One region of the Vibrio phycocola genome, then DNA from elsewhere that is predicted to be linked to it. Evidence: riboswitches for the same ligand, from Rfam matches in the RefSeq annotation. Region 1 holds a riboswitch; the other holds the start of a gene.
The links. Region 1 has a riboswitch for cobalamin ahead of ACXJY6_RS01545 (DUF4198 domain-containing protein). Riboswitches for the same ligand answer to the same signal wherever they lie in the genome.
Positions count from the first base shown of each region.

Region 1 (11,581 bases):
AGAGCAACGCCAAACGCTTACGTTGTCCTTGAGATAAAGACTTGGTAGATAGTCGTCCTTCTTCAATACTTACTTTGTGATTTATCGCTAAGCGTTTTAAATAGTAATTTACTCGATTTTTAAAATGAACATTTCTATCGTCAGAGTCATACACATGTGAATCTGCTTTATAACCACCATCTAATACATCATCAAATAAGAAAAAGTTAGAGAAGATGGTTGAAAAGCAACTACGGTGATTTGATGCGTTCTCACGAGTGACAACTTCTCCGTTAAGTTTCACACAGCCTTCTTCAGGTGAATACAAACCCGTAAGCAACTTAGCTAATGTCGATTTACCACTTCCATTACCACCTACAATAAAGATTAATTCGCCTCGTTTTAATTGAAAGTTAATTGGCCCAAGGTGAAACCCTAATTCTTCTCCTTCTGAAGGATACTGATAGCAAGCATTAACAAGTTGCAGTGACTCAAAAAAAACCTCTTTGACAGGAGCTACGGAATTATCATCAGAGATACTGGCATCAGCTAGCATCAATTTATCAATCGCTTTCAATGCAACTGAGCCTCGAATAACTGAAGGTATAGCGCCAAGAATCATCGCGATGGGAGTACGTAAAAACATGCTTGTTAATACATACCCAACAATGACATCCTGTGTTATCGATTCTTGTGTCACCCCTAAGAAAAATACTAGGCCAATCAAACTGAAAACTAATACAGTGGTCCAGTTTAAATTAACTGCCCATAATACATCTGCTTTTACTGCTGCATCTAGCGCACCTTTAGCGGCAGGCTCGAAACGTTGTTCAAACAAATGATGCCGCCGAGGTTGACTTAACCCTAATTCATTACGGCCCTCTATCACTGCTTCATATTGCTCAAAAAGGCGTTCATCAAATTTACGCACATCATCCATCAAAGTTTTAGTACGCCCCACCAACTTTAAGTCAGCCCAAACGCCTACAGCCACTATTATTAAAGTAATAAGGAATAATAAAGGAGAAAGCCATGCTAAATAACTAATACCAGCTAATAACAAAAGGCTGTTATAAAACGAAACAGGTAGCTGCTTAGTCGCATTAGCTATCATAGGTACATCTCTAGTTAATACGTTATATAAAGCTGGGCCTCCCAACGTTTCCTGACGTTCTAGAGGTGTATTAAGAATTCGTCTGATAAGTTGCAACCGCAGCTGGTACACCATACGATGCCCTAAACCCACTAACAAAATTTGAGACCACACACCACTAACAAACAAAACAACGACTATCGCCACATAAGCCATAACAGAATATGTTAAAGACTCGATACCATGTTCCAGAGTGTAATTAATTCCACCAATAATCATCACACCGGCTACCGCACTTACAGCACTAGCGACAATAGCTAATAACATGGTACGTCGAGATTGTACCAGCAACTGTGTAATCATTTTCACTTCATGTTCCTTTTCTATATCAAAACAAATGTATCAAGGCGGTTGTGGAATACATCATTATTTATCGACAAGCTAGTTACATTTTAATCAACGAGACTGTAATATTATTTTTAATAAAACGAGGTGACCTTAGCATTCAAATTAAACAAAAACGAACCACAGTTAAAACTATCAAAAGCTGAAATTATCGAGTTCTGTCGCTAGGAACTGAATAGCCACCAAGTCAATAGGCACTCGTTAGTCGTCTTTCGTATTTCTTCTCATACTCTACAGGCGACAATTGATTATTGGAACCATGCCAGCGTTGTACGTTGTAGAACATTTCAATATATACAAAGATATCCATACGAGCAGCTTCCCGTGTAGAGTAGATTTCCCGTTTAACTCTTTCCCTTTTCAGCGACTTGTTTTACCACTTCAATTTTAAATTCTTTTGGATATCTTTTACTGCGCATAAGCACCTCCCAATTAGTCATTTTGTCTAACTAAAAGGTGCCTATTAAGTTGGTGGCTATTCATTTCTCTGTATCATCACTCCGACAATAAAGGGTCAACGTAGGTTGACTTATTGACCCATAGCAAGTTACTGTTCTGCTTCCTTTGGATATCGACTTTAAACGATACATTTACTGATCATAAAAAAGTGATTTTGTTAAATGTTTGGGAACTGGTGAAAAGCCAGGCTGCCCCCGCAACGGTACAACATTGTGTGATAACAATTGTTTAGCCCGGATACCAAACCATTGGATGATACTGGCTGCATTCGCTAGTACCGTGGTGTTGCGGAGGGCTTCACCGGATGGCTAAAAAGATGTAACGTTTATTCTGTACCACTCATAGTCACTCTCCTCCCAGCTTCGCCTGCGCTTATATTCAGACGGAGATATTCTGTGTTAAATCTATTTAAAAATAAAATCGACAAAAAATTAGTTTATTCGCTATTTATTAGTGCATTAGGTTGTTTGTCTGTGTGGCCTGCCCAGGCACATTTTCAAATGCTTTATACGCCTCATTTATTGCATGAAAAAAGTGGTACTGTGACCTTGAAAATGCCCTTTACTCATCCGGCAATAAGCGGTCATGTTATGAAAGTGGAACCCCTTGAAGCTTTCTATATGCTCAAAAAAGGCAAAAAAACGGACTTACTGAATAAGGTTGAAGCCATTCAGTGGCAAAGTGCCGTGGATACTGGCAATGCCTTTCAAGCGCAGGTTAAGTTACGTGGTCTAGGTGATTATGTATTTATTCTGCAGCCTTCTCCTTACTTTGAAGCTGAAGAAGATGTTTATATTCAGCAGATCACTAAAACGATTGTCAATGTCGGCAACTTACCGAGTAGTTGGAATGATGATTTAAATTTAAGTGCTGAGATTGTGCCGTTAACCAAACCTTATGCATTATATGAAGGGGGGATATTTAGTGGCGTTGTAAAGTCACACGGTAAGCCAGTTCCTTTTGCCGCTGTTGAGGTTGAATTTATTAACTACATACCTGAGATGGATAATAATCGTTTTGCGGCAACATCGATAATGCCAACTTCATCGGATGCGTTTGTTGCTCAAACCATCTATACAGATGCAAATGGCACCTTTCATTTCCCATTATTAAAGGCCGGGCATTGGGGTTTTGCCGCACTCGGAGTAGGCGAAAAAACAACTCACAAGGGTAAACCTTTATCACAAGATGCCGTAATATGGGTGCAAGCTGAAAAGCTACCTCAGTAATTGTTAAGTAAAGATATGGCCTGTAGAGGGCCATATAGATTGACTATCGATTCACTCACACATATTAAGAGAGAATAATGCATATTGTTGATGGTGCTTTATCAGTGCCGGTACTTGTTAGTGGGGCTGCATTAACAGCAATTGGTGTTTATATTGGCTTAAAAAAAATGGATTATGAACGCCTGCCTTTAATTGGCGTATTAGCATCGGTTTTTTTTATTGCATCTTATATTCATTTGCCCTTGGGCGTTTCAAGTGTTCATTTGATTATGAATGGGTTACTGGGTCTTTTATTAGGGTGGGTTGCCTTTCCTGCCTTACTGGTGGCGTTATTATTACAAGTGATATTCTTTGGCTTTGGCGGCTTACTGGTACTCGGTGTGAATACACTCAATATTGCATTACCGGCGGTATTGGTATTTTACCTTTGTTATCGCGGAATACGTAGCAACAGTGCCAATGTTGCAGCGTGCTGGGGCGCTGCTGCTGGTGCGATATCAATTGCACTGACCGCAACCATGGTCGCATTGTCATTAGCTCTATCGGGAGAATCTTTTATTTTGGCTGCCAAAGCGGTGTTACCTGCCCATATTCCTATTATGATCCTAGAAGGCTTTGTTTCTTATGCCGCTGTTTATCTGATTCATAGGGTTAAGCCTGAATTTATTGATAAAGGGCATCAATCATGACGCGTATTTATTGGTTTGTTATGTTACTGATGATCGGCTGTGTTAACGCGTCAGCGCATAATGTGGTCGGCGGAGTCTATGCCGATGGATTTACGATTGAAGGAGAAGTTGGGTTTTCAAATGGTAGCATGGCCAGTGCTGGCAGCGTCGTAAAAGTCTCAACTCAGTCGGGCGTTGCGCTAGGGGAAGTACTGACTGATGATGAAGGCTTTTTTACCTTTCAGGCAACCCAATCAATAACTCATGTATTTGAAGTGAACTTAGGGGCCGGTCATCAATTGACCATGCAATTACCGGCAGAAGAGTTGCCTGATAGTACAGCTCTCACTATCCCTATGTCAGAATCAGAACAAGCTCAATTAGGTATTGATTCGGCGACGGTATCACTTGCAACTAACTCATCCATTAATCACTTACAACTTCAGAAGGCAATTGCTAAACAAATAAAACCATTACGCAAAGAGATTCAATCACTCAAAGAAAAATCAGGCTTACGGGATATATTGGGCGGTATTGGCTATATATTCGGCCTGCTCGGAGCGCTGGCGCTGTGGCGAGAACATAAATTAAAGGCGAAGCATTAATGTCAGAGAAGCTTGAGCATAGCTTTACGTCATGGTCCGGGCAGGCGTTAAAGCATCGAGCATCATGGGTTGATAGGGTTGATCCTCGTGTACGAGTAGTCAGTGCGACAGGTTTTGCTTTTGTTGAAGTATTAAGCCAATCATTTTGGCCGACACTATTTGGACTAGCAGGGGCCTTTTTATTAGTGAAAGCCAGTCGATTGGATATTAAGCGTACCTTACGTCGGATGCTGGCGATGGACCTTTTTATGCTCATGCTTATTTTCGTTTTGCCTTTTACAACGCCAGGCGATCCTATTTTTAGCCTTTGGGGAGTGGTAGCGAGTTGGCAAGGACTTAATCATGCTTTATTGATTACTATTAAAGCGAATGCTGTATTATTGGTACTTTTTGCATTGGTCGCGACGATGCCTGCGTCTACTTTAGGGCATGCATTAGCGCATTTTAAGGTGCCGGATAAATTAGTGCATTTATTGTTATTTATGGTGCGTTATTTAGAAGTGATAAGTCAGGAATATAAGCGTATGCGTCGTGCGATGCAGGCTCGCGCTTTTGTATTACAAACCAACCTTCACACTTGGAAAAGTATCGGCTATTTATTTGGTATGTTGTTGATTAGGTCGGTTGAACGGGCTGAGCGCATTGCTGATGCGATGAAGTGTCGTGGTTTTTGCGGGCGATATTATCTAAGTGATGATATGACGCTATCTCGTATTGACGGGTATTTTGGTTTGTTGTTTTTGTGTTTTTTACTATCAATCATTGGACTGAATATTAATGACTTATTCTGGTAATCCACTTATTCAATTACATAACTTAAGCTATGCCTACCCACGGCGTGGTAATGTGTTAAAGAAGGTCAATTTCACCTTACATGCCGGTGAACGCGTGGTGATTCATGGTGATAATGGAGTGGGCAAAACTACCTTGTTACATTTAATGGTCGGCCTAAAGAAAGCCAAACAAGGCGAGGTCATTGCGTTTGGCGAACGCTGTGAAAGTGAAAAGCAATTTAACCGGATGCGTGCTAAAGCAGGCCTTCTTTTTCAAGATCCTGACGACCAATTATTTTGTCCTAGCGTGTTGGAAGATGTGATGTTTGGCCCGCTAAATTTAGGGTTTTCAAAGCAACAGGCGATACAAATCTCCTTAGATACCCTTAAAAAACTGGGTATGCAGGGATTTGAATCCCGTATTACGCATCAGCTTTCCGGAGGAGAAAAACGCATGATCACATTAGCCAGTGTGTTAGCCATGGATCCTGATGTGTTGATTTTAGATGAGCCTACCAATGCCTTAGATGAAAAAGCGAAGTTGCGTCTATTACATGTTTTACAAACATTACCTCAGGCAATGATTATTGTTTCTCATGATAAATTGTTTTCAGAGCAGTTAATGACGCGCCAGCTTGTGTTAGCAGAAGGTCAGTTAACTGAACAAATTACCTCTGCAATTGCAGTGGCATGAGGAGTCACAATGAGCCATCAAGTAACCCCACATATTTTTCCTTTTAGTGCAGTGCAAGGACAAGCGTTGTTTAAATTAGCACTGTTATTAACAACGGTTAATCCTGCCATTGGTGGGGTGCTTATATCCGGTCCACGTGGCTGTGCTAAATCAACGTTAGCGAAAGCCGTTACCGATTTACTGCCGAATAAAGTCGATAATGCCGCGCAATTTGTATCGTTACCCTTAGGGGCCAGCGAGGAAATGCTGATTGGTACATTGGATTTGGATCACGCTCTACAAGATCGCGCAGTAAAGTTTAATCCTGGGTTACTACAAAAAGCCCACCAGGGCGTATTGTATGTGGATGAAGTTAACCTATTACCAGATCACCTTGTTGATCAGCTATTAGATGTGGCCAGTAGTGGTGTGAATATTATTGAACGCGATGGTATCAGCCACCAGCATGCGGCTCGGTTTACGTTGATTGGTACCATGAATCCTGATGAAGGAGAGCTTCGTCCACAACTGCAAGACCGATTTGGGTTAATGGTCGAGTTGGATAACCAATACAGTGTTGAAGAGCGTATTAATATCATGAAGGCGCGACAGCACTTTGAACAGGATAGTGATGGCTTTTGCCAAGCGTACCATGAACAGCAAGCTCAGTTGCAACAGCAAATTAGCGATGCTCAGACGTTATTAGCACAGGTAACCTGTGATGATGCTTGTTTTACCGAGATTGCGACACGTTGTCAGTCCGCTCATGTGGATGGTTTACGTGCTGATATCATTATGCACCGTGCCAGCTTAACGCATGCAGCGTGGTGTGGTCGAAATGCCGTTACAATGGAAGATATTGAGCAGGTTGCCCCTTTGGTGTTATTACACCGGATGCAAAATATGACCCCACCAGCTAAGGGGAATGGCTCATCAGGCCATAATAATAAACCGTCTGATCAGCAACAAAGTCCTTTTTCACGTCCCCAAGAGCGCAATGAGCTTGAGGATGAACAAGATAATGAGCAACCACATCACACCTCAGGTGCCTCAGGTGATTGGGGAGCGATGTCGATGCAGTCTGCTGAGAGCCAAACAGTAGCAAACTCTTCTGCGATTGAACTGCCATCTGCGCTTGATCATGCTCTAGCAAAGAATGCTTCGTTAGCAAGGCGTCACGAGATAAGCCAACATAAAGGGCAAAACAGTCGAGGGTTGCAACGTGCTCATCAAGATAGCCAAAAACCAAATTGGTTTTCAACTTTGGCCAACAGTTTAGATCATTGGCCGCCACAACGTTGGGTGTTCAAAAAAGACAAGCAGGGCGGTCAGAAAATGCATTTGATTTTATTAGATACTTCCGCATCAACGTTAACCGATAGCTTGTCAGGGTTTGCAAAATCAGTGGTCAAAAAAATCACGGAGAATGCCTATTTACAACGTGACAAAGTTACCTTGCTAGGGTTTGGTAATGAGCAAGTTGAAGTTCTGATGAAAGATCGACGAGCGCCTAAATCGGTGGATCATTTACTCAATGATATTAGTGCTATGGGAGGAACACCATTTCGCTTAATGCTAGAAAAAGCCGCACTGACTATTCAGCAACTTGGATTGCGTTATCCGGGCATTTCATTTTTTTGTTATTTGATTACTGATGGGCGAACTCGCGCCGACATTCATGATTTAAAGCTTAATGTTCCCACCTTACTGGTTGATATTGAAAAGTCAGTGGTAAAGAGAGGGAGAGGGCCCGTTTTGGCGCAGCAGCTAGCAGCTGAATATGTCGCCATGAATGGATAAAGTAGGGAGTATATTGATGAATAATCACGTAACTCAAACAGCCTCATGCCCAGCCTTATTTTTAGCGGCCCCAGCATCTGGTCAGGGTAAAACCACCATCACTGCGGCTATTGCACGCTATTTTACCTCCCAAGGCAAAGTCGTCCGAGTGTTTAAAACAGGCCCTGATTATTTAGATCCGCAAATTCTTGCACAAGCTTCAAAGGGGCATGTTGAGCAGTTGGATATGTGGATGGCCGGGGAAGCTTATTGCCAACAAAAATTGTATCAAGCAGCTCAGCAAGCGGATCTCATCTTAGTCGAAGGGGCGATGGGGTTGTTTGATGGCGAGCCGTCCAGTGCCGATTTAGCCGCGCGTTTTAATATTCCGATTGCCATTGTCATGGATGTGAAAGGGATGGCGCAAACGGCTGCGGCAGTGGCGATAGGATTAGCTAATTTTCGAGATGATTATCAATGTTACGGACTCATAGCTAATAACTGCAGTACAGCGCGTCATGCCCAACTAATAAGTGACGCACTGGCAGATAAATTGCCGTTACTTGCTTGCCTTAAAAAAGATCCAAACATTGCATTACCAGAGCGGCATTTAGGCTTAGTGCAAGCCAGTGAAGTCAGTGAGCAGTTAGAAGAAAAGTTTACGTTAGGTTGTCAGTGGTTGCTAGAAGGGCAAGATCGAGCGCAAGGAAACAAGAGTGAAGCCAGTCGATTACTAACCTTACCGCCGGAAGTCGATTTTTATAGTGTACAAACGCCCACTGTTGAAGCTTTATTGGTTGGAAAAAACATTGCTGTGGCTCGTGACAGTGCATTTAGCTTTATTTATCAGGCTAATACGCGCTTATTAGAAGAGATGGGAGCAAAGCTTCGCTATTTTTCTCCTTTGAAAGATACGCAACTACCGCAAGCTGATGCATTGTGGTTACCGGGTGGTTACCCTGAATTATATGCACAAACCTTGGCGGACAACAGTGTATTGCATAAGCAAATTAATGACTTTTTTAATGCCAACAAACCAGTGTTAGCAGAGTGTGGTGGTTTCCTATATTGTTTGGATTCGTTGCTGGATTTGCAAGAACAGCAACATACTATGTTGGGGCTACTAAATGGTTACGGCAGTATGTCAGGTAAACGTGGCTGCCAAGGTATGCAAAAAGCGATATTACCCGAAGGAGAGATCCATGGGCATGCGCATCACCGCTCACGTGCAATCATGAATATGCAGCCTATAGGTTATGGTCAACGGCAACGTCATCCTGCACCGGGAGAGGCGATTTATCGTCATAAAAATTTAACCGCCAGTTATCTGCATCTATTTTTTCCATCCAACCCGCGCCTGATTGCAGATATTTTTTGTGGTCACTTGCAACAAGCAGATAAAGAGATGCTTGATGCTTGGGAAAATGATCAACATGCTGTGGTTACGAATCAGCCAAACAGTATTAATCCAAAAGGCAACTAATTACGATGTGGCCAGAATCGAGTGAAACAGCTCAGCCATTACGTAATGGCTTAACCACAGGAAGTTGTGCTACTGCTTGCTGTGTTGCTGCGCTGCGTTCGTTATTGGCGAATAAACAACCTGGATTCGTTGAAATCACTCTACCTCGTGGTGAAAAAGTAAATTTAGATATTATCAGTTATCAGGAGATTGATGGCGGAGTACGCACCGCAACAGTTAAAGATGCAGGCGATGATCCTGATGCAACACACGGCGCCACCGTTTTTGTGGAGTTGCGCTTAACGACTCAGCCTGGCGTCACCTTTAAAGCGGCAGACGGAGTCGGTACGGTCACACGAGAAGGCTTGGTGCTAACAGTAGGAGAGCCAGCCATTAACCCTGTTCCACGTAAAATGATGATAAGCCACCTGCAACATTATGCACTTACTTATCAATATCAAGGTGGTTTTGAAGTTGCGGTTGGAGTGGAAAATGGTGAGCAAATTGCCCAACACACCATGAATGGGCGGTTAGGTATTATCGGTGGGCTATCTATTTTAGGGACAACGGGGATTGTTCGTCCTTTTTCCTGTGCAGCTTATATCGCATCAATTCATCAAGGTATTGATGTGGCGCGTGCCAACGGCGTGATACACATAGCGGCCTCGACGGGGAATGCTAGTGAACGTGCAATTAAAGCGCACTATGGGATGGATGACATGAGCTTGATAGAAATGGGCGACTTTGTTGGGGCAATGTTGAAATACCTGCGTCGTGAAAAAAAACAAGCACAAACAGGCTATCGCATTACTAAGCTCAGTATCAGCGCAGGCTTTGGAAAGTTAACCAAATTAGCGAATGGTCACTTGGATCTCAATAGTCGCCAATCCAGTATCGATTTTCACCAGCTTGCCGACATTGCACAATCATTAGGTGCGAGTGAAAAAGTACAACAGCAGATCCTCGCTGCCAATACGACTATCGAAGTGCTTAATCAATGCCAAGCCCTTGAAATTGATATTGCGGCAGAGATTTGTCAACGCGCACTCACCGTTGCCACCGATATTGTTCACGAGTCGATAGAGGTTGAAGTCTGGGCCGTGGATAGAAAAGGCAAGTTTGTCGCCAATAGCAATGGTGCCACTTCAGAACAGTTAGCCGCGATTAATCAAAGGCAAGAGATAGCACTATGAAAGTGTTAATTGTTGGCGGGACGGCAGATGGCCGTAAATTAGCTACAACATTGCACGAACAAGGGGTTGATGTTGTATACAGTATTGCCGGCCTTGTTCGCAAAGCAACGGTGCCGTGTGCTGTTATTAGTGGCGGGTTTACCCAGTTTGGTGGCTTAGCGCGTTATCTTCACGATCAGGGCATTAGTCATGTTGTAGATGCAACGCACCCTTTTGCGCAACAAATGAGCAACCGTATTGCACAGGTGAGTGAGGACCTCTCTATTCCCGCCATTCGCTTTCATCGTTTGCCTTGGCCCAAAACAGAGCAAGATCATTGGATTGAAATAAGCCAATGGTCAGAGGTGATATCACAAATCGCAAGTCATCAGTGTGTTTTTGTTACCGCAGGACAAATCAGTCAATCAACCATTGATGCTTTAGCCAAAAAAGCACGACATATTGTGTTGCGGACGGCAATGCCAGCGAAAGTGGCGCTACCAGAGAACGTCACTTGGTTAAAGGCGATAGGGCCTTTCTTATTGGCACAAGAAAAAGCGTTGCTGGTGGAGCATCATATCGATGTGATCATTAGTAAAAATAGCGGAGGTGAAGCGACTTACGCAAAAATTCAAGCCGCTGCGCAAGCTGCTATCCCTGTTTATCAATTTCAACGCCCACAGCTTAAGCCATTAACTTATCAGGTTGATAATAGATCAAGTTGTGTTGCGTTATTAAGTGACTTGGCAAAGCAAGAGAAAATAACATGAAGTTTCAGTATATCCACGATCCCGCCTTGATAGAGCAAGAAAGTTTTCGCCAAATACGGGCGTTAACAGAACTAGATCATTTATCGATAGAAGCACAGCAAGTGGTGATGCGTATCGTACATAGCATTGGTATTCCAGCCGTCGCGGAACATGTCAAATTAAGCGAACAGGCGTGCCAGTCGGGGATAAAAGCGTTACAAAACGGAGCGGCAATTTTATGTGATGTGGAAATGGTCAAGCAGGGCATTACCAAGCGCATGATTAAAACCGAACCGTTGTGCTTTTTAAATGCTCAAGGTGTGCCAGCTCGGGCCAAAGCGACAGGAGAAACGCGAACGATGGCCGCATTAGCGGATTGGTTACCCTATTTAGCAGGCAGTATTGTAGTGATAGGTAATGCACCGACTGCACTATTTCGATTATTGGAAATGATCGCTGAAGGGGCACCTAAACCTGCGCTAGTGATTGGCATGCCTGTTGGGTTTGTTGGGGCGGCTGAATCAAAACAAGCGTT
Region 1 is NZ_JBTAMQ010000001.1:313,211-324,791, forward strand. Features, by position in the region: gene ACXJY6_RS01535 (cyclic peptide export ABC transporter) at 1-1,435, opposite strand, end outside; partial or broken gene ACXJY6_RS01540 (IS3 family transposase) at 1,665-1,841, opposite strand; cobalamin riboswitch at 2,067-2,199, shown strand; gene ACXJY6_RS01545 (DUF4198 domain-containing protein) at 2,332-3,165, shown strand; gene cbiM (cobalt transporter CbiM) at 3,243-3,854, shown strand; gene ACXJY6_RS01555 (NikL family nickel/cobalt ECF transporter subunit) at 3,851-4,438, shown strand; gene cbiQ (cobalt ECF transporter T component CbiQ) at 4,438-5,232, shown strand; gene ACXJY6_RS01565 (energy-coupling factor ABC transporter ATP-binding protein) at 5,216-5,905, shown strand; gene ACXJY6_RS01570 (ATP-binding protein) at 5,915-7,684, shown strand; gene ACXJY6_RS01575 (cobyrinic acid a,c-diamide synthase CobB) at 7,701-9,146, shown strand; gene ACXJY6_RS01580 (cobalt-precorrin-5B (C(1))-methyltransferase) at 9,152-10,318, shown strand; gene ACXJY6_RS01585 (precorrin-6A/cobalt-precorrin-6A reductase) at 10,315-11,067, shown strand; gene ACXJY6_RS01590 (precorrin-8X methylmutase) at 11,064-11,581, shown strand, end outside.

Region 2 (11,581 bases), on a different contig from region 1:
CTCTCATGTTTGAAAATGAACGATTAAGAGAACGAATTAATCAACTGTATGAACGGATTGAAACCTCTCTTCGACAAATTTTACGTGAGAGAAAACTGCGTGAGGGTAAGTCATTCCCTATAGATGAGACCGTATTAGCCGCTCAACTACTTGGTCAAGTAGAAGGTAGTCTAAATCGGTATGTGCGTTCTGATTTTAAATACTTCCCAACGGCTCACTTTGAACAATACTGGGAAATGTTAAAACAGCAAATCTCTTAAATGTAATGATATGAACATTTACGGTATGATGCGGCAATTGGCAAACGAAGCAAGCCAATCAAAAGAAAACCAAAATGGCTCTCTTAGCTCAAGTTCAACGAAGTAGGCGATTGATTTTATGTCCAACAAGCAAGCCCCACAATTTTCTCGTTCATTACTCCACCCTAAATATTGGGGAGTATGGCTAGGATTTGGATTTCTCGCTTTGATTGTCAATCTCTTGCCTTACTCTCTATCGTTCTCTCTAGGCCGCTCTCTTGGAACGCTCATCGCACGCTTTGGTGAGAAACGCGTTCGAACCGCAAAAACCAACGTCAAACTCGTTTTTCCAGACAAACCTCAACAAGAGGTTGAAGAATTCGTCGATGAGAACATTAAGAACTCGGGGCTCGCTTTAATCGAAACTGGAATTGCTTGGTTTTGGCCATCATGGCGCTTTAAACGACTATTGGTTAAACAAGATCTTAGTGCTCTCGAAAAGCACGAAGCCAATGGTAAAGGCGTATTATTGTGCTGTGTTCATGCACTTAATTTAGAAATGACTGGTCGCGCTTTTGCTGAATTAGGCATGCACGGGTATGGCGTTTTTCGCCCACACGATAACCCTGCGTACAATTTCATTCAGTATTGGGGCCGTACTAGCTACGGTAATAGTGCTATCGATCGCAAAGATTTAAAAGCAATGATTCGCGTATTGAGAAAAGGTTCTCGACTATTCTATTTACCCGATCACGATTATGGTCGTAGAAAATCAGTTTTCGTACCTTTCTTTACGATTGAAGATGCGTGTACGACTACGGGAACCAGCATTCTTGCTTATACTAGCCGCTGCGCCATTGTTATCGGATCAGGCTTTCGTAATAATGAAGGCAAATACAACATTATCGCCGATCAATCAATTGAAGATAACTTCCCGCAGAAAGATGAAGTAGCTGCGGCAGCGTACATGAATACCTTTGTGGAAAAGGTTATTCTCCGCGCGCCAGAGCAGTGGATGTGGATGCATCGTCGCTTCAAAAACCACCCAGATCGATCAATAAAAAATTCACGCTATAAGAATCAGTAGGATTGTTATGTCGAACGACAAACAGCAACAGCATCTATACAACCCAACCTTTAAACTCTGCTTCCTACATCCAAAATATTGGTTAACTTGGATAGGAATATCGATGGCTGCTCTATTGGCTTTTATCCCCGCAACGATTCGAGATCGACTTGCTAACAAACTCTCGTCATTCGTTATTAGCCGAAAAGACAGCACTGTTATTCGACGTGCCAAAATTAACTTAAGCTTTTGTTTTCCAAATAAATCAGAGGAAGATCGAGAAACGATTCTTCGCAAAACGTTTGAAAAAGCCGCACAGTATATGCTTGGCTATTCCGAGCTTCAGGTACGTTCGACTCAGTTCAACCAAGATAAAGGCATTCTTATTGGCGAAGAAAACTTGTTCCCGTTATTAGAGTCGGATCAGCGAGTTATTATTCTTGCGCTGCACACTTGGGCGATAGACTACCCAGCAGTTATGCTTGCCTCACGCGGCTATAAAGTCACTAATATCATGAAAACCCAAGAAAATTTAGTGATAGATTGGTTGATGCACAAACAACGGATGCAATATGGCGGGCGCATTTATCATCGCGATGTCGGCATCAAGCCATTTCTACGATCGATCAAAGAAGGATATATTGGCTATTGGGCTGCCGATGAAGATCATGGCCACAAAAATTCAGTTTTCGCTCCTTTCTTTGGCACCGAAAAAGCAACGTTAAAAGGCTTCGGTAAACTAGCTAAACTCACCAATGCGAAAATAGTTCCGATTCTTCCCGCTTATAACGAAAAGCTACACAAATACGAAGTTTTTATTCTCCCTGCGTTAGAGAACTTCCCAACGGGAGATGAAGAACAAGATGCACGAAAGATGAATCAGGCGATAGAGGAATTGCTGACAGGACGAGAAGAGCACTATATGTGGAATTTACCGCTACTAAAGACTCGACCGGATGGCAGTAAGCCTTATCGGAAAGCAAAATAGAGGTTTATTGCTGAATCAAAAAAGGCTGCAACAGCAGCCTTTTGACTCTGAAAAGTAAAACTTAGAAGCTATAGTTTACAGTCGCATAAACATTTCGTTCTTCGGTATTGTAACCATAAGCGGTTTCATAATCTTCATTGAAGATATTTCCAACTTTAGTACTTAGCTGAATACCACTATCAAATGTATAGGCACCGGTTAAATTAACCAATGAGTACGGGTCTAGTGTGTTTGAACCATCATTTCGAACGCTTTGATATAAGTAACTCATGCCAAACTGCCAATTTGCAACTTGATAAGTGCTGTTCCATTTCACATTGTGTTTAGCGCGGCGATCTAACTGCTCGTTTGTTTCTGTATCTTTCGCATTGGTATAATCATAAGACAGCGTATTGCTCAATTGACCGATATCAAACCCAGCAGCAAACTCAATGCCTTCAATCTCTACTTTTCCATAGTTAAATGGTATGTAATTAGAGTCAAGTGCGATCAAATTCTTTATATCGTTATGATATGCGGTAATATGGAAGTCAGCTACGCTGTACGTCGCTTCAATAGCAACCTCATAGTTTATAGATTCTTCTGATTTCGTATCAGGGTTTGAGTATCCCGGATAATATAAATCATTAAATGTCGGAGCTTTAAAAGCCGTACCTGCATTCGCTAATACACGATACGTAGGACTGAATTGATACCCAGCACCGAGTTGCCAAGTATTATGTGAGCCATATCGTTCATTTTCATCAGTCCGTACGGCTGCTTCTAGAGCATAGGGCCCGGTATTGAATTGAGAATGAAGATATAGTGCTAAGTTACTTCTCGATGATTCATCGTATTCTACGGTTGAGACTACTTCATCGTCATTCCAATCTATTCCGCCGGAAAGAACCCAATCTTGACTCAATGAATACTGATTTTGCCAAGCAATCTGTGTTCTATTCGTCTCATAGAGTGAATCGTAAGAATAATCTTTAGAGCTATCTTGAGAAGCGCTCAAAACCAATTTTGTTTCATAGCTATTATTTTTATAATTAACGTAACCGGAAAGATTGTAGACTTTTTTGGAATTAGTCCCTTCATCGTATTCCCCCTCCGACTTTTGAGCTAACGCCAAGCCACCGAGCTCTATCTGAGAAGACAATTTATAGTTTGTATTTAAAGATACTGCACGAGAAGCATAACCATCATCGTCACTTGGGGTTGATTTAGCTGAGAAACCATCTGTTTTTAAAGCTGATACCGCTATTGATGCATGTAATTTATCACTAAGATTTCCAGCGACTAACCCATTGGTAGCACGATAATTATCAGTACCCATCGATGCAGAAACTCGACCACCTTCACGATCACTGTCAGTGATAATATTGATCACACCACCAATAGCATCGGCACCGTATACCGCAGCTCCTGCTCCACGGAGGAATTCGATACGCTCGATTGCCACTAATGGAATCGAACTAAAATTAACAGAGCCTGTTGTTGCCGAACCAGTACGCACCCCATCAATCAAAACCAAAGTATGATCAGAACTTGTACCACGAACAAAAATCCGTTGAGTTGAGCCCATTCCACCATTTGCTGCTATTTGTAAACTGGGTAAGGTGTTTAATACACTAATGAGATCAGTTGCTTGAGAAGCTTCTATTTCTTCACGGGTTATAACTGAAACAGCAGCCGTCGTTGAATCAATAGTTTGCTCAAATCGACTAGCTGTCACCACTACGGTGTCTTGTGCTGAAACATCTTCGGCTTGAACGGAATAAATAGGGGAAAGTAGCGATGCTACAGCAGCCGCTAGAATAGATTTTTTCATTTTGGATAATCCTATATCGCGTAACGTGACTGAGCACCACTAAGCTCAGTTGTTGGCAGGTCTTCGGACTTGAGAGCATCACTCTATTGCTACCTCGAATTCGACTTCCCATAATTATCCTAATTACAGTGTCTTTATGAATTCTCGTTCTCTTTTACCGCTGCGCGTCAGTTCTGGATTTACACCAGATTCCCTTTTAAGCCACTCACTATTGGTTCAAAAACCAGCAAGTCACACCAACTGGAAGAGGATAATATTGACCAAAATCACATTTGTCTAGATGAGAATTGACTCAGTCGATTGTTATCTCACTTAAGAGCTGTATTTATCTTTATTTGATAGGCGTTTGAATCATGGAAACACTGGACATAGCGTATAGATTGTCTAAAATCTGCGCTCCTCAGTTTTGTAGCAGTTCAACCAATAGGCAAACGTATGGCGAATCTTGATATCAACCCAGTCAACTACCCAATTCAACTCGATGAAAAAGTGGCTCGCCTTACGCAAATGTTCGCGCCTTACTCAGCACCCGATCTCGAAGTTTACCCTTCCGAGCCACAACACTACCGCATGCGCGCAGAGTTTCGAGTGTGGCACCAAGGTGATGATCTGTACTACATCATGTTCAACCAACAGACACGTGAAAAATATCGCGTTGATCAGTTTCCCGCAGCGAGTACATTGATTAACCAAGCGATGACTGAGTTAATTGAGCAAATCAAGGACAATCCATTACTGCGCCATAAATTATTTCAAGTGGATTTTCTTTCGACGTTAAGTGGCGAGATGTTAATTTCGATGCTTTATCACCGCCAGATTGATGAAACTTGGGCCGAAGAAGCGAAGAAACTTAAAGCACGCTTTATTGAGAAGGGATTCAAACTCGATCTAATTGGCCGTGCTCGTAAAATAAAGTTCATTGTCGACCGCGATTATGTCGTCGAAAAACTGTCTGTATTTGGTGATGAATACATTTATCAGCAAGTCGAAAATAGCTTTACTCAACCAAATGGGAAAGTCGCTGAGAAGATGCTGGAATGGGCGGTAGATTGTACTCGCAATAGCCAAGGTGACTTACTTGAGCTTTATTGTGGCAATGGCAATTTTTCATTAGCGCTTGCTCAGAACTTCACTCGTGTTCTCGCTACTGAATTAGCAAAACCTTCCGTAGAGTCGGCTCAATACAATATCGCTGCAAACAAGATCGACAACGTAAAAATCGTTCGAATGTCAGCAGAAGAGTTTACTCAGGCAATGGAAGGACAACGAGAATTCAATCGCTTAAAACAAGCCAATGTTGACTTAAATGATTATCAGTGTGAAACCGTGTTCGTTGATCCACCACGTTCAGGAATGGATATCGATACCTGTAAAATGGTGCAAAAGTACCGTCGTATTCTTTATATTTCATGTAACCCTGAAACTCTGCAAGAAAACTTAGATATCTTGTGTGAAACTCACCACGTAACTCGTTTTGCTCTTTTTGACCAATTCCCATACACCCACCATATGGAAGCGGGCGTATTGCTAGAAAAGAAAGCTTAAAAAATGATAAAAAAAGGCCAGCTTCAAACCATGAAAATGGTCGAAGCTGGCCTATTTGATTTACTGACTCTTATGCTGTTTTATTACTCATACAGCCAATTTTTTTCCCAACCCACACCAATAGCGCAAGCGTAATAAATATTGAAAATATATTCGTCCCTTCATGTGGATAATCCATTTTCAAGAAGGCTGAATGACCAAACGCCCCAATAAAGAAACATGCCAAACCAATCATTGGGAAGTCTTCTGCCATTGGGCGACGAATGTAGTTTGAATATAATGCTTCAAGCGCAACAATTAACGCAATCCACGGAAAAATAGAAAAAGTAACTTCACTCATTGTCATTGCCGACAGAATTTGATCACCACATATCCCTGCTACAAATGCTAATAGTAAATTTTTACGGTCTGAACCTTGATATTTCTCATTGGACATGAATAATCCCCACCCTATTTTTGTATTTGATGTTCTTTGCTATAACTATGCGCACCTTTCGCGAGTAATCGTAGTTGTGAAACCAACCTTTCCGCTAAGGCATCGCGTTCTTTTTTTTCCAAGTCGAGCGCTTCCGCTCCCCAACTAAAGACCAGTGTTACAGATGCAAGCGCTTGAATAGAAGCAATTTCTCGATCAACACCAACCGAAATAAGATACTCAGTCAACTCTGCTGAAAAATGTTCTATCTCTCTTGCAACAGCAGCACGAAAGTCATAAGACGTTCCAGAACGTTCGTGTAAAAGAAGCCGAAAAACATTAGGGCTACTTTCAATAAACTCCATAAACGTTTCAACCGAAGAACGAATCATACTCCGATCTTCTGTAATTCTCTGCCGCGCCTGACGCATAAGTTGACGTAAGAGTAATCCACCTTCATCAACCATAGTTAATCCAAGTTCATCCATCCCCGTGAAATGGCGATAAAATGAAGTGGGAGCAACCCCCGCCTCTCGAGATACTTCTCGTAAACTCAAGTTAGAAAAACTACGTTCCGCGCTAAGTTGACTAAATGCAGCGTCTATTAATGAACGACGCGTTTTCTCTTTTTGTTGAGCTCGAATGCCCATTCATTTACCTAACAACTGCTTGAAATCAGACTCTACTATAACGCGAATTCGCTGTATGTCGAAAATTGGGAACGGTGAATTTGAACAAACCAACCAATTAACATCATAAATCTGTGACATTCTTCTATTTGATGACATAAACCGTCATCTATCAATACCCTATTGTAACTCTATGTATTTTGTCACAGACAGCTTTCGACACAATGCGTTACAATATAGCTATAATTACGTTACGCAAATATAACAAAAGGAAACTCTATGGCTCAGTCTCATCATTTTGATGTAATTGTTATTGGCAGCGGCCCGGGCGGAGAAGGCGCTGCAATGGGACTCACCAAGGCCGGATTCAATGTTGCCATTATTGAAAAAGAAAAAAGCGTTGGCGGGGGATGTACCCATTGGGGAACGATTCCATCAAAAGCATTAAGACATGCGGTAAGTCGTATTATTGAATTTAATAGCAATCCACTCTTCAGTCAGAATAGTTCAACTTTCCACGCCACATTTTCCGATATTTTAGGCCATGCAAAAACCGTTATAAACAAACAAACGCGTTTGCGCCAAGGTTTTTACGATCGAAATGATTGCACCCTTCTATTTGGTAAAGCTCGTTTTGTTGATGCTAATACTGTTGATGTCGAACAATACGATGGAACCCATGAACGCTACAGTGCCGATAAATTTGTTATTGCCACAGGTTCTCGCCCTTATAGGCCTGACAATATTGATTTTAACCACGAACGAATTTATGACAGTGATTCTATTTTAAATTTAAAGCATGACCCTAAGCACATTATTATTTATGGCGCCGGGGTTATTGGCTGCGAATACGCATCAGTGTTTAGAGGGCTCGGCGTCAAAACCGATCTAATAAATACTCGAGATCGATTGCTATCATTTCTTGACAATGAAGTATCCGAAGCACTGTCTTATCACTTCTGGAACAATGGTGTCGTGATCCGTAACGACGAAACATATGACAAAATAGAAGGCGTTGACGACGGAGTCATACTTCATCTTGAATCTGGCAAAAAAATGAAGGCCGATTGCATCCTATTCGCAAATGGACGCACGGGCAATACTGACAAATTAGAACTGCAACATACCGGACTAAAAGCCGATTCACGCGGAACTCTTTCAGTGAATACCAACTACAGAACTGAAGTAGAGCATATCTATGCCGTAGGTGATGTGATTGGCTATCCAAGCCTTGCATCCGCAGCTTACGATCAAGGACGATTCGTTGCTCAAGCGATTGTACAAGGGGAAGCTCAAGGTTACCTTATTGAAGATATCCCAACCGGTATTTACACCATTCCAGAAATTAGTTCTGTTGGCAAAACCGAACAAGAACTGACTGCGGCTAAAGTACCTTATGAAGTTGGACGTTCGTCATTCAAACACTTAGCAAGAGCTCAAATCGGTAGTGCCGAAGTTGGTAGTTTAAAAATACTCTTCCATCGAGATACTAAAGAAGTGCTAGGTATTCACTGTTTTGGAGAACGGGCTTCTGAGATCATCCACATCGGCCAAGCCATCATGGAACAAAAAGGTGAAGCTAATACTATAGAGTACTTTGTAAATACGACCTTCAACTATCCCACCATGGCGGAAGCATACCGTGTTGCAGCGTTAAATGGTCTTAATCGACTATTTTAGGATAAAGAGGCAAATATTGCCCATGCATATCAGCTTGGGCAATATCGATAACGGAAAGGATTCTAAATTACTTCTCACTCAAGAAATTAGCGAACCATCGCATGACAATTGTGGAATCAGGTGTTTGATTAAGGCTCGTTAATGCACTCAGGTAACACTCTTCGCTTACCTGAGTTTTTTTCTTTTCGACAATACAACGCTCAAACTCAAGAGAAAACTCTGGATGACCTTGTACTGTCAAAATATGTTGATCTTTACTCAGCATATAGTTTGGGCAGAAGTCACTGCGTGCAAGGAGTTTCATCGAAGGTGGTATATCAATAACTTGATCTTGATGACTTATTAACATTTTCAACGAGGTGAGCTTTGGTTCCATCCAAGATGTATCAGCCAGCAACTCGGTAGTACTTATGCCAATGCCCCACCCTTTACTGGACTTTTCAACCTTACCACCTAATGCTAAAGCAATAATCTGATGACCAAAGCAGATACCAAGCAGGGGTTTTCGCTGCTTATCACAGCGGCGGATCCAGTCAGCGAGCTGGTGAATCCATGGTTCATCAGCATAAGCATCGTGTACACTACCCGTCACAATGTAGCCATCACAAGCATGGATATCCTCAGGTAAAGAAGAGGTCAGTGCATTGAAGGTCTGGAACTCAAACTCACCGTAAGGAGAAAGAGTCATCTGAATCATATCGGCATATTCACCAAAATCAGATGCCCACAAAGGGTCAACTAGACCACAAACAATAATTCCTATCTTCATCGTCAAATTCTCAATACGTACTATTACATCGTTCTGAATATACTAAAGCCATGTATAAAGAAAGGCACGAAAAAGTGACGTCAAGCAAAGGTTACATCCAATCAGTATTACGAATAATACCAACCGCTAAACCTTCAATCGCTAAGCTCTGAGAAGTTAGGTCAACTTCTATCGGGGAAAACTCTTCATTTTCTGCATGCAACAGTACTTTGGGTCCTTTTCGCTCGATGCGCTTAACAGTGACATCATCTTCAACGCGGGCGACAACCACTTGACCATCACGCACATCTTGAGTTTTATGCACCGCTAAAAGGTCACCATCCATAATGCCAATGTCTTTCATACTTTCGCCATGAACACGAAGTAGAAAATCCGCTCGCGGTTTGAACATTGCAGGGTCGACCTGAAAGTGAGACTCAACATGCTCCTGAGCTAAGATAGGCTCTCCAGCCGCGACTTGGCCAATTAACGGCAGACCAGCCTCAGGAGCTTCATCGTTAGCTGCTTCATTAACTAAGACACGTATACCTCGGGAGGCACCAGGTACAATCTCAATAACTTGCTTACGAGCAAGCGCTTTTAGGTGTTCTTCTGCAGCATTAGCTGAGCGAAAACCAAGTTCCTTGGCAATTTCTGCTCGTGTTGGCGGCATTCCTGAATATTCAATTTTTGCTTTAATTAAATCAAAAACTTGTTGCTGTCGGGGCGTTAATGGCTTCATGAGATTACCTGTTTTTTTATACAGTCAACTGTGAGTATATCCAGTATAAAATAAAAAGCAACGCTGATTATTCAACAAGGTTACATAAGTGCTGTTAGCCATACTGCAATCACAATTAAAATAGCGATTGAAACTGCGGCTGAGCCCATATCTTTCGCTTGTCCTGATAGAGGGTGATGCTCAGGTCCAACACGATCAACCACCGCCTCTATAGCACTATTCAATAACTCTACAATCAAAACGAGCAACAGTGACGTAATCATTAATAAGCGTTCAATAGACGATACATCAAGCCATAAAGCAAGCGGAATCAGAATAGCACAGGCGATGATTTCTTCACGAAATGCTGCCTCTCCTTTAAATGCCGATGTGACGCCTTGATAAGAGTACTTTGCAGCTTTAATAAGGCGAGCGATACCTTGAGGGTTTTTCGTTTGCACTATGTTACCTACTTACTTGTTTTAAATGGCATTAGTATAAAATTTACGATTCACAGTCTAAGAAAAGTAAAAGGTTAGACCAGTTTCTGTTATTCTAACGTTCCAAACGCGAACGCCTTATTTTATTCGCTTCAATGAATAAAGTAAGACGATATGAAATATCACTAAATTACATCTTGAGGCTTAAAGCTCTATGTCGTTGAGACACATGCTACTTAGGTTACCAATGTCACTTTTAGTAAAAGAGACCATAGTTCCTAAAAATCCCATAGAAGACCATGCAATTGATTCAACACAGCCGATTGTATATGCATTGCCTTTTCAATCCAACGTCGATTTATTAGCTCTAAAAGCTCAAACTGATAAGTTGGGCTTACCCGACCCCTTTTCTTCGATCCAATGGGGAGAGCGTTCAATTGCTCGAACAGTCTTTATCGGTACCGCTCCAAGAATTTTAAGTAATGACCAATCGGTTCCACGCGATTCTATAGCGCGTTTTACAGAACTACTCGCACTACACCAAGATAACTCCGATCTCGATATTCAATTAATTCCTTGTTCCATTCTATGGGGACGAAAACCAGGGAAAGAGCAAGCATCCAACGCCTACCTTGAACCAATGAATGGCATAAGAAAAGCAGCAGCCGTTTTATTTTCTGGTCGAGATTGCTTGGTTCGAATGAGCCCCGTAGTATCGTTTCGTTATATGGCAGAAAATCATGGGACTGATATTGCCATTGCTCATAAACTGGCTCGCGTCGCTCGGATTCACTTTTCAAGACAGAAATTAGCTGCCTCTGGGCCGAACTTACCTCAAAGAGACGCATTAATTCGCCGGTTATTAGAATCCCCAATTATTCAAAACGCGATAAATGAAGAAGCAAAAAGTAAACAAATTTCACATGAGAAAGCCCAAAAAAACGCTTATGCCATTCTCGATGAAATTGCTGCGGATTTCTCTTATCCACTGGTGAAGCGAGGCAAAGAAGTATTAGGCTGGTTGTGGAATCGAATTTACCAAGGCCTAAATATTAACAATGCAACCACAGTGCGACAACTTGCTCAATCAGGCCATGAGATTGTTTATGTGCCGTGTCATCGAAGTCATATGGATTACCTTCTTCTATCTTATGTTCTCTATAATGAAGGTATGGTGCCACCGCATATCGCAGCAGGAGTGAATCTAAATTTCTTCCCAGCAGGACCTATTTTTCGACGTGGTGGTGCGTTCTTTATTCGTCGTACATTTAAGGGAGACAAATTGTACGCCACGGTA
Region 2 is NZ_JBTAMQ010000013.1:82,252-93,832, forward strand. Features, by position in the region: gene slmA (nucleoid occlusion factor SlmA) at 1-260, shown strand, start outside; gene lpxL (LpxL/LpxP family Kdo(2)-lipid IV(A) lauroyl/palmitoleoyl acyltransferase) at 379-1,326, shown strand; gene lpxM (lauroyl-Kdo(2)-lipid IV(A) myristoyltransferase) at 1,334-2,293, shown strand; gene ACXJY6_RS16230 (TonB-dependent receptor domain-containing protein) at 2,355-4,106, opposite strand; cobalamin riboswitch at 4,144-4,362, opposite strand; gene trmA (tRNA (uridine(54)-C5)-methyltransferase TrmA) at 4,542-5,651, shown strand; gene ACXJY6_RS16240 (YijD family membrane protein) at 5,722-6,087, opposite strand; gene fabR (HTH-type transcriptional repressor FabR) at 6,102-6,716, opposite strand; gene sthA (Si-specific NAD(P)(+) transhydrogenase) at 6,975-8,375, shown strand; gene ACXJY6_RS16255 (glutamine amidotransferase-related protein) at 8,443-9,144, opposite strand; gene lexA (transcriptional repressor LexA) at 9,236-9,865, opposite strand; gene ACXJY6_RS16265 (diacylglycerol kinase) at 9,946-10,305, opposite strand; gene plsB (glycerol-3-phosphate 1-O-acyltransferase PlsB) at 10,499-11,581, shown strand, end outside.
Region 2: it holds a riboswitch for cobalamin, as region 1 does, so the genes downstream of both, ACXJY6_RS16230 (TonB-dependent receptor domain-containing protein) here and ACXJY6_RS01545 (DUF4198 domain-containing protein) in region 1, are expected to answer to the same signal.